Regions from separate parts of the Ewingella allii genome, predicted to be linked through region 1. Evidence: predicted binding sites of a transcription regulator. Region 1 holds the regulator's gene; the other holds the start of a gene.
The links. Region 1 encodes CRP, which controls carbon source genes, mostly activating them, when cyclic AMP is high. Its sites were predicted from a motif close to ATGTGANNNNNNTCACAT; they were not measured.
Positions count from the first base shown of each region.

Region 2: udp (uridine phosphorylase) is a predicted target of CRP. The motif match lies at 2,870-2,887, and genes of this name have one in related genera.

Region 1 is NZ_JAWUDN010000005.1:303,730-309,346, forward strand. Features, by position in the region: gene SBO83_RS13775 (aminodeoxychorismate synthase component II) at 1-164, shown strand, start outside; gene argD (bifunctional acetylornithine/succinyldiaminopimelate transaminase) at 342-1,559, shown strand; gene SBO83_RS13785 (YccS/YhfK family putative transporter) at 2,194-4,269, opposite strand; gene crp (cAMP-activated global transcriptional regulator CRP) at 4,367-4,999, opposite strand; gene SBO83_RS13795 (OsmC family protein) at 5,364-5,617, shown strand, end outside.
Region 2 is NZ_JAWUDN010000011.1:18,943-24,559, reverse strand. Features, by position in the region: gene SBO83_RS19410 (dienelactone hydrolase family protein) at 1-280, opposite strand, end outside; gene katE (catalase HPII) at 462-2,738, shown strand; gene udp (uridine phosphorylase) at 3,016-3,777, shown strand; gene SBO83_RS19395 (tyrosine-protein phosphatase) at 3,883-4,665, shown strand; gene SBO83_RS19390 (DedA family protein) at 4,724-5,251, shown strand; gene rmuC (DNA recombination protein RmuC) at 5,409-5,617, shown strand, end outside.

The DNA of each region.
Region 1 (5,617 bases):
CGGACTGTTTCACTCTCACCGCGTGGACTGAGCGCGATGGTCATCCCGATGAGATCATGGGCATCGCCCATAAGCAGCTTCCTCTTCATGGGGTGCAGTTCCATCCCGAAAGCATCCTCAGCGAACAGGGCCACCAGCTGTTAGATAATTTTCTTAAGATTTAATGGCTTAACTCCCCCTTTAGAATTTCTTCCCTGCAAAGGCAGATTTCCGTTTGCTTGTGGGTGATTTATTATGCATATTTTATGACTATATTTTCACATCCGTGTCGGCTGTGGATCTCTCTGCACCATGCTTGTTAGCAACAAGCTATGTCAGGCAATGTATTGAAGGGGATGTAAATAATGGCGGAAAAATCAGCGGTAACGCGTCAAGATCACGATCGGACTATTTTGCCGGTTTATGCACCAGCGCAGTTCATTCCGGTGAAAGGGAAAGGCAGCCGCGTTTGGGATCAGCAGGGTACCGAGTATGTTGATTTTGCGGGCGGTATTGCGGTCACCGCGCTGGGGCATTGCCATCCGGTGTTAGTGAAAGCGTTGCATGAGCAGGGTGAAACCCTGTGGCATGTGAGTAACGTCTTCACCAATGAACCGGCATTACGACTGGCGCAGAAGCTGATCGACGCGACCTTTGCCGATCGCGTATTTTTTGCTAACTCTGGCGCCGAGGCCAACGAGGCCGCCTTTAAGCTGGCACGCTACTACGCCGCGCATCGCCACAGCCCTTATAAAAGCAAAATCATTGCCTTCCACAACGCCTTCCACGGCCGCACTTTCTTCACCGTTACCGTGGGCGGGCAGCCGAAATACTCCGACGGCTTTGGTCCAAAACCTGCCGACATAGTCCATGTGCCTTTCAACGATCTCGACGCCGTTAAAGCCGTGATTGATGACCACACCTGCGCCATCGTGGTCGAGCCGGTACAGGGCGAAGGCGGTGTTACGCCTGCCACGCAAGAGTTCATGCAAGGTCTGCGCGAACTGTGCGATAAGCATCAAGCCTTGTTGGTGCTCGACGAAGTTCAAACCGGCATGGGCCGTTCCGGCAAGCTGTTCAGCTATATGCATTACGGCGTGAAGCCGGACATTATCACCACCGCAAAAGCGCTGGGCGGCGGTTTCCCAGTCAGCGCGATGCTGGCAACGGAAGAAGTGGCGTCAGTCATGGAGCCGGGCAAGCACGGCACCACCTACGGCGGCAACCCACTGGCCTGCGCCGTGGCTGGTGCCGCGCTAGATATTATTAACACGCCAGAGGTATTGTCGGGCGTGGCGGAGCGCCGCGAGAAATTCATTCAGGCGCTGGAAGCGATTAATGAAGAGTTCGGCCTGTTCAAATCTCTGCGCGGGCAGGGGCTGCTGATTGGCGCCGAGCTTGCCGACACCTATAAAAACCGCGCCGGTGATTTCCTCAAAGCCGCCGCCGAATCCGGTTTAATGATACTGGTCGCCGGCCCGAACGTGATCCGTTTCGCGCCATCGCTGGTAATTGAGTTTGCTGATATCAGAGAAGGGATGGAGCGCTTTAAGCAGGCCATTAGGAAGGTGGTGGCGTAGGCGAGACGGACGCTTTTAACGTTAAGACCGTGGGCTCGCCGCCCACACTGGCCCAAAGGGTTTTAAACGAAACCCTTTGGAATCCTGCGTTTTCGCTGTTGGAAGACCGAGGCTGCGCAGGGTTGGAATGGACATGTTTCAGGCACCTTTGTGACAGCCGCGAAGAGCCGCCGCTTAGGCGGTTCCCTCGCTGCGGGATTACAACCCGCGTAAAAAGCCACGCGGTTTTCCACCTCTTGCTCGGCGTCACTTCTGAACGCGGCCTACTGGCTTCTACACCGTGCCGTTTCAGTGGAGTGCTATTCTGCTCCCCTAAATAGGCGAGGGAGCAAAGCAAAATCACTGAAACGGCACGGTTGAGATGCCTCAAAACCGCAGTCAAAAATGGCGCTGAGCGAATGGTTCGAGACCTATGGCTCGAAGCCTGAAGCGAAGGTACCGCCTAAGCGGCGACATTTTGCGGTGGATAACGGAAGTACCTGAAACACGTCCGCCTAACGAGCGGAGCGCGCAGTAAAAGAGCCTGGGGGTCCAGGGGGCGGCGGCGATAGGCCGCCCCCTGGTCGGTGTGGGCCGATGCCCACGACCTTGACCTTGAAGTTGAATTGAAGAGCGCCCGCTGATCGCCATCTGCTCATCCCCCCTTAACGCGCCTCGTCAACCAAACCCCATGATGAGGGCGCTGTTTCCACGCGAGTGAAGAAATCGTGTGCATCACGCTGAGGTGCGACAGCACGCGGCGCAGGTGGCGTTCCATCTCGGTTATCGGCATGTCGGGGTGCAACTCGGGCGCGGCGAACAGGCTGTTTTCACTACTTGGGCCATCGTAGGTCAGGCGCTGTTGGCAGCTTTGCAGCGCGATTTCGCAACGCTGTAGATAATCCATCGCTAACTGCGGGGTCAGCATATAGTGTTCGCGAGCCAGAATGGTCATGGCGTTGATATGCTCGACGATAAACTGGCTGTGGGTCACCCACAGACGCATATCGGCCAGATAGCGCGAATTAAAGCCCGGCTCCTGCATGGCCTGATTCAATGAGGTAAACAGCGCGTTATGAGCCTGATTGACCTTCATGCGCGCATAAGCCAGTTTCTCCGGGTCGGGGTCTTCCTCGAGCAGCAGGCGGATGGCGGTTTGGTCGCTCTCCAGCGCCTGATAGGCATTTTGCCGCAACAGCCCGCTCTGCCACTGCGGCCACAGCCACAGGGTGCCGCCGAAGGCCAGCGCGCAGCCAATCAGGGTGTCGATAAGCCTTGGGACGAGGAAGTGTGCGCCGTTCATCGCCAGCAGTTGCAGGGTGTACACCGCCGTCACCGTAATACCAATGGTCGCCAGCCCGTAGTTCTTGCGCAGCACGGTGTAAGACACCACGGTGATCACCAGCATGCTCAGTAGGGTAACGCTTTCGGGAAGCTGCAACTGCAACAGCCCCGAGGCGACCAGCAGCCCAACCAGCGTGCCGAGCGCACGGTGCTGGATCCGCACCCGCGTGGCGTTGTAGCCGTTTTGGCTGACCAACATCACCGTCATCAAAATCCAATAGGGCTTCGGCAAATTGAAAAACAGCCCGAGACTGCTGCCAATAGCCAGCATCACGCCCAGCCGGGCGGCATTGCGTAGCGCGGCGGATTTAAAAGAGAGATAGCTTTTCAGCGCAGGCCAGAACGGCAGGCGGTTTTGCGTCTGCATTAGGTCGCGGCGGTAGAGTGGGCGCTGAGTGCGCAGCAAGCGAGCAATACGGCTAAAGTGGTAATAACAGAATTGGCCGACCGGGTTATCGCGATAGCGCGAGGCAATTTTCTCCAGCGCCGCGAGTTCATTGGTCATGTTGAAACGGTCCGAGCGGCGGTGATAGAGAATGTCATCGGCGATCACTCGCAGACGGGCGGCGATCACCTGCGCATTGCGGCGAATCACCGCCTCGGCGTGGCTCTCTTCCACCAGCTTCTGCACTTCTTCGGGCAAATGCAGGCTGACGGCGATGTGCTCCTGTAAATCGAGCGCCACCTGAAAACGCTGAAACAGCCTCTTGTGCTGGTGATGCCCCTGCTGCGGCAACATGTGCAATTGCTGGTAGAGCAGGGCGATCAGATCGATCACCTGCTGCTGGCGTTTCAGCAGCGGCGGCAGCGCGGTTTCCGGATCGGTGTGTTGGGTGAGCAGGCTGTATTTGGCTTCGAAATAGTCGGCCAGCTGGATATAAAGCTGGCTGAGGGTTTCGCGCATTGGTTGCTCTTCAGAGAGGCGAAACCAAACCCAGTTAAACAGCCCGTACCACGCAGTGCCGACGATATACAGCAGCGGCGCGTGCCAGATGGGCACCAGCCCGGCCATGCTCAGGGTGAAAATGGTGGCCACCAGCGCACCCGGCAGTAAACGCGCGTGCAGTGGGCCAATCTCGCCGGTCACGCCAATAATCAGCGCCAGCGATAACATAATAAGGGGCAGGGGAATGTGCCAATTCACCAGCATCAGTTGCAGCATCACGCTGCCGAATGCAAACAGAGAGCCGCCGACAATCAGGCGTTTGAAAAAGCGTTTGTGGGGAGTATCCAGACCAGAAATGTTGCAGCAGGCGGGCACCAGCGAGAACAGCAGGCCCATTTGCAACTGGCCGAACATCCAGCCGATAGCGACCGGAATTGCCAGTACCAGCGTCTGGCGTAGCGCGTAGTTGACCTCGGGATGATAGAAAAACCGACGCCACAATCTCATGCGTTGCTGCTTAACACGCACTATCAATCAGTCTCCCTAGGCTCCAATAAAAACGGCGCGACAGTTGCCTGCCGCGCCGTTTCTCAGGGAATTAACGTGTGCCGTAAACGACAATCGTTTTACCGTGAGCGGAGATCAGGCTCTGATCTTCCAGCATTTTTAGAATTCGACCAACGGTTTCGCGGGAGCAACCCACGATCTGGCCAATTTCCTGACGAGTGATTTTGATCTGCATCCCGTCTGGGTGAGTCATCGCATCCGGTTGTTTTGCCAGATTCAGCAAGGTCTGCGCGATACGGCCGGTAACGTCGAGGAAAGCCAGGTTACCGACTTTCTCAGAGGTTACTTGCAGGCGTGTCGCCATCTGAGCGGATAAGCGCATCAGAATGTCCGGATTAACCTGAATCAACTGGCGGAATTTTTTATAGGAAATTTCAGCCACTTCGCAGGCAGTTTTTGCACGAACCCAAGCACTACGTTCCTGACCTTCTTCGAAGAGTCCCAGCTCGCCGATGAAGTCACCTTGATTCAGGTAGGACAGTATCATCTCTTTGCCTTCTTCATCTTTAATCAGGACGGCAACCGACCCTTTCACGATGTAGTAAAGCGTTTCGGCCTTTTCACCTTGGTGAATCAGCGTACTTTTAGAAGGATACTTATGTATATGACAGTGAGACAGGAACCATTCGAGAGTAGGGTCTGTTTGTGGCTTGCCGAGAACCATTTGCTATTATCCTCTGTTGTTATCGCTGCCCAAAATCACAGGGCTCAGAGTTCCCTGTACGGCGTCTTTAAATACGCGCCCTTTTAGCATATGAACTGTCCAGCAATGCTGCAAGCGGGAGTCGGAGTGAAACAAGAATCTGAATATTTCTGTTAACACCGTGGCTTCAGAGTGAAAACCACAAACCCATCACCGCAATTTACTGAAACAGTGTGTAACGGCTTTGTTTGTAGCACAGGTTTGCGCGGGTGTCTTCTGTTGTCTCGCTTCAGCATGATGGCGATCGGGTTACGTTGCCGGTTTTTTTCTAAAAGAGTAGTCTGAAGGAAATTTCTGCTTCATAAACGCATCAGGAGTATGGCACATGCAGGCACGGGTAAAATGGGTTGAAGGGCTGACATTTTTGGGTGAATCCGCCTCTGGACATCAGGTTCTGATGGACGGCAATGCGGGCGACAAGGCCCCAAGCCCGATGGAAATGTTGCTGATGTCTGCGGGAGGTTGCAGCGCCATCGACGTGGTGTCGATTCTGCAAAAAGGTCGCAACGAGGTGCACAATTGCGAAGTGAAACTGACCTCAGAACGCCGCGAAGAAGCACCGCGCCTGTTCACGCGCAT
Region 2 (5,617 bases), on a different contig from region 1:
CCTGTTTCGCCAGTCGGCGGCAAATATCTTGAATGTGCTCGTGGACGCCAAAAATTTCTTGTACTACCAGCACGATAGGTAATTTTCCGGTGTAGTTTTCCGGGCGCGCCAGATAGGCCGGCATGTCCTCTCCTTGAGAGGGAATAGTGGTTTGCCCGGCGTGCAGCCCTTCAGTATCTGTGTGTAGCGTGGTGCTGGCCACGGGAGTTACGGCAGGTGCGAAGCTTGTTGGAGCCTGTTTTACTTGTGGAGTGGGTACAGGTAAATCGTCGTTCTTCATCTCGGTCTCCATGCATTTCTTATCTAATGAGTGGCGCTATTGTTTTTAAACTATAGCTGCAAACCTACGACGGCAAGGTACTAGACATATCCTATAGTTAGAGATTGAGCAAAAAAAGTCTCAAGACAGGTGCTCACAAATCCCGAACGAATAGAAGCCGAAACAAGAGGAGTCATGTTCAATGTCGAAATCTACATCTAATAAAAAGAGTGAGAAGAAACAGGTCAGCCGCGCCCCCGCCACGGGCATTGAATCTACACAACCCGGTCTAGGAAGCCTTGCCCCGGCTGACGGCTCACAGAAGCCCAGCGCTAAACCTACACCGCCAGGAAAAGAACCCACTGCTCCCGGCAGTGCCAAAAGCCCTGAGAACAGCAATGCAAAATTAGATTCCCTTGAAGTCCACCGTAAGAATGGTGAAAAGCGTGCCCTGACCACCAACCAAGGCACCAAAATCTCTGACGATCAGAACTCATTAACCGCAGGTTCGCGCGGGCCGACGCTGCTCGAAGACTTTATCCTGCGCGAGAAAATCACCCATTTTGACCACGAACGCATCCCCGAGCGTATCGTTCACGCGCGCGGCGCGGCGGCTCACGGCTATTTCCAGCCTTATCGCAGCCTTGCCGATGTCACCAAGGCGGATTTCCTCTCCGATCCTAATAAGAAAACGCCGGTTTTTGTCCGTTTCTCCACGGTACAAGGCTCGCGCGGCTCGGCGGATTCAGTGCGTGATATTCGCGGCTGGGCCACTAAGTTCTATACCGAAGAAGGCGTCTATGACTTGGTCGGCAATAACACGCCGGTGTTCTTTATTCAGGATGCGCACAAATTCCCCGATTTCGTCCACGCGGTTAAACCCGAGCCGCACAACGAAATCCCACAGGGGGCCAGCGCCCACGACAGCTTCTGGGATTACATCTCTCTGCAACCTGAAACCTTGCATAACGTGTTCTGGGCGATGTCAGATCGCGGCATCCCGCGCAGCTATCGCACCATGGAAGGCTTTGGCATTCACACCTTCCGCTTCGTCAATGGCGAAGGGAAATCGACCTTCGTGCGATTCCACTGGAAGCCTCTGGCGGGTAAAGCCTCGCTGCTGTGGGATGAGGCGCAGAAGCTGGCGGGGAAAGACGCTGATTTCCATCGCCGTGATCTGTGGGAAGCCATTGAAGCCGGGGATTACCCAGAGTATGAGCTGGGCGTGCAGCTGATCCCGGAAGAGGATGAATTCAAATTTGATTTTGACTTGCTCGACGCCACCAAGCTGATCCCTGAGAAGCTGGTGCCAGTCGAAATCGTCGGCAAAATGGTGCTCAACCGCAACCCGGACAACTACTTTGCGGAAACCGAGCAGGTGGCTTTCCACCCAGGCCACGTGGTGCCGGGCATCGATTTCAGTAATGACCCACTGCTGCAAGGGCGTCTGTTCTCTTACACCGACACCCAAATCAGCCGACTTGGCGGGCCGAATTTCCACGAAATCCCGATTAACCGCCCGACCTGCCCGTACCACAACTTCCAGCGCGACGGCATGCATCGGCAGGACATTGATACCAATCCGGCCAACTACGAGCCGAATTCACTCAATGACAACTGGCCGCGCGAAACCCCTCCGGCGGCTAAAGGTGGCGGTTTTGAGAGCTACCATGAGCGAGTCGATGGCGACAAAGTGCGCCAGCGCAGCGAATCCTTTGGCGAGTTTTACTCACAGCCGCGCCTGTTCTGGCTTAGCCAGACGCCAACCGAGCAGGATCACATTGTCGCGGCGTTCTCCTTTGAGTTATCCAAAGTGGCCCGGCCTTATATTCGCGAACGCGTGGTCGATTTGCTGACCCACATTGATGTCACGCTGGCACAAAAAGTGGCGAAAAATCTGGGTATCGCGCTGTCTGACGACGCGTTGAAGACTCAGCCGCCGAAGCCGGTTAATGGTTTGACCAAGGATGAATCGCTCAGCCTGTATGCCAGTGGCAAAGGGGTGATCAAAGGGCGTCAGGTGGCGATTCTGCTCAGCGACGGCGTTAATGCCGCCGACGTGCTCAATGCGTTGCAGGCTCTTCAGGCCGAGGGCGTACATCCGAAACTGTTAGCCAGTCACTTAGGCAATATTGTTGCGGACGACGGCTCAACCTTGCCGATTGATGCCACTTTTGCCGGTTCGCCGTCCATTACCGTTGACGCCGTGCTGGTGCCACATGGTCATATTGATGCGCTGCTGATGAGTGGTGATGCGCGCCATTATGTCCTCGAGGCTTATAAGCACCTGAAAGTCATTGGTTTAAGTGGTGATGCTCGTCGCTTCAAACCTTTGCTGGGTCTGGAAGATAAGGCGGCGGAAGAGGGGATAGTAGAAGCGGATAAAGCCGAGGGGGCGTTACTAAAAAGCTTCCTGCAAGAGATGGCAAAACACCGTATTTGGTCCAGAAGTGCTAAGGCTGAAAGCGTTCCAGCCTGATTTCTGGCATTAAGATCTCTATACTCTCTGTTTTACAAGGACAAGGCATTGGCGGCTAACGCCAATGCCTTAATTGTTTGTCTGGACGCAGTGTCTGACGTCGTTTGAAAAATCATCAAATCAGCTCTCTAATGTGATTTGCATCACGTTTTTAATGTATGCGATGTTTGGGTTATTACATCAAAGTGACCTTTGTCACGAAAAAACGTCACAATGAACGGTAGAGTAGCTGGGTGTCCTCCTGCGAAAAGATGACCTTAAATAAGAGGAGTTTGTTATGTCTCAGTCTGATGTTTTCCACCTTGGCCTGACCAAAAAAGATTTGAATGGCGCTACCTTGGCAATCGTCCCAGGTGACCCTGAGCGCGTTGAAAGAATCGCCAACCTGATGGAGAACCCTGTGCGTCTGGCTTCTCATCGCGAATTTACTTCATGGCGTGCCGAGCTGGATGGCAAGTCAGTGATCGTGTGTTCTACTGGTATCGGTGGCCCATCCACTTCTATCGCGGTTGAAGAGTTGGCCCAGCTGGGTATCCGTACTTTCCTGCGAGTCGGGACTACCGGTGCCATTCAGCCACACATCAATGTGGGTGACGTACTGGTGACTACCGCGGCTGTCCGTCTTGATGGCGCGAGCCTGCACTTTGCACCAATGGAATTCCCAGCGGTGGCTGATTTCGCCTGTACCACTGCGCTGGTAGCAGCAGCCAAAGAAGTGGGCGCTGAACCTCACATTGGCGTGACGGCTTCTTCTGACACCTTCTATCCGGGTCAGGAACGTTACGACACCTACTCCGGCCGCGTGGTTCGTCGCTTTAAAGAGTCGATGAAAGAGTGGCAGGAGATGGGCGTGATGAACTACGAAATGGAATCAGCCACCTTGCTGACCATGTGTGCAAGTCAGGGCTTACGTGCCGGTATGGTGGCGGGCGTTATCGTCAACCGTACTCAGCAAGAGATCCCAAATGCTGAAACCATGAAAAAGACCGAGAGCCACGCGGTTAAAATCGTTGTTGAAGCTGCACGTCGCCTGATCTAAGCGAAATGTAACATTTCTATGGGCTGCTTCGGCGGCCCATTTTTTTATCTTATAAACCGAATCTGTTAAGGTCTGGGAAGAAAAATTCCAACAAAAGGGCCTGTTATGACAGCAACTATCCTGCTTCATCCTTCGCTGACTCCTCTTGAGGGAGGCATTAACTTTCGCGAACTTGGCGGCAACACGGCTGCCGATGGCCGACGCATCAAGCGCGGCTGGCTCTATCGTTCAGGCTCCCTCGACTCACTCACGCCGAAAGATTGCGACTTCTTAAGCAAGGTGCCGGTGGCCCATATTCTCGACTATCGCGACGCCGACGAAGTGGCGGCCAAGCCCGACGTGCTTTGGCAAGGTGTCCAGTATCACCACGCGCCCGCCAACCCTCTGAGTCACGAAGTGAGCGCCAACCTCGAACATTTGACCCAGCAGACCATCGACGCCTTCGACCCTGAAACCTTTATGCTCGAGCTGTATCGTCGCTTGCCTTTTAATAATCCGGCTTATCAGCAGTTGGCAACCCTGCTGACCCAGCCTAATGGCGGCGCGATTGTTCAGCACTGCGCCGTGGGTAAAGATCGCACGGGCATAGGCTCGGCGCTGGTGCTGTTCGCGCTGGGGGCCGATCGCAACACGGTGCTGGAAGATTATCTGCTGACAGAAACCACCCTCGCGCCTTTCCGCACTTACATGCTCAACAAGATGTCGATAAAGCTCAACGACAAGGCGCTGGAGAAGTTCGGTTATGTCCTCTCCGTGCGGGAAGCGTTTATGGACACGGCGTTAAAATCCATTGATGACCTCTATGGCTCAACCGACCTTTGGTTAGAGAAAGAGTACGGATTAACGGCTGAGTTGCGCCAGAACCTGCGCGACCGTTATCTCGAGTAACTGCCTCTATTTTGCTGATATTATTGATATTGCCTGACGATACTCACAAGGAAGCCCTTTGACCATTAATGACGTAATCCACCTCACTACTGAGTTTGTTCGGGCGCACGAGCCGTGGGCCATACCCATTGTCTTCTTTCTGGCATTCGGTGAGTCATTGGCCTTCCTCTCACTGCTTTTGCCTGCCACGGTGATTTTGCTCGGGCTTGGGGCGCTGATTGGCGAAAGCGGCATCCCATTCTGGCCGATTTGGGCAGCTGCGGCCGCCGGTGCTTTCTTCGGCGATTGGCTCTCGTATTGGGTTGGCGCGCATTTTCAGGATCGCGTCGGCAACTTCTGGCCCTTCTCCAAACACCCGCAAATGCTGGTACGCGGGCACGCCTTCTTTGAAAAGTGGGGCATGCCGGGGGCCTTTATTGGCCGCTTCTTCGGACCACTGCGCGCCGTGGTGCCGCTGGTGGCGGGAATTTGCGGCATGCCGCAACGTTATTTCCAAATCGCCAACATTTCATCAGCACTGATTTGGGCCTTTGGCGTGCTGGCGCCGGGCGCTTTTGGCATCCAGTGGCTCAGTCACTGGTTCTAATCCTGCCGTCGGGAATGCTGCGGCACAAGGGGGAAGAGTGGGATAAATCCACTCTTGCGAGAAGCCTCGCAAAGCTTCTCACTGATGCATAATGTGCTGGACATGCATACAGTGTGACATTACCTTGACCGCTAGAATCGATTGAGATGGAGAACGCGTGGATATCAGCATTTTATACCTCGTGGGCGGGACTTTGGCGGGCTTGCTATTAGGCTGGCTGATTGCCAGTTTGCGCCAACAAAAGAATCAAAGTGAGCATGAGACTCAGCGTCGGCTGATTCAGCAAACCGTTGACCAGCAAAAGGCGGAGATCGACCAGCTGAAAGCCGAGCGCCAGCAGTCGCAGCAGCAACAGCGCGAGGCCGA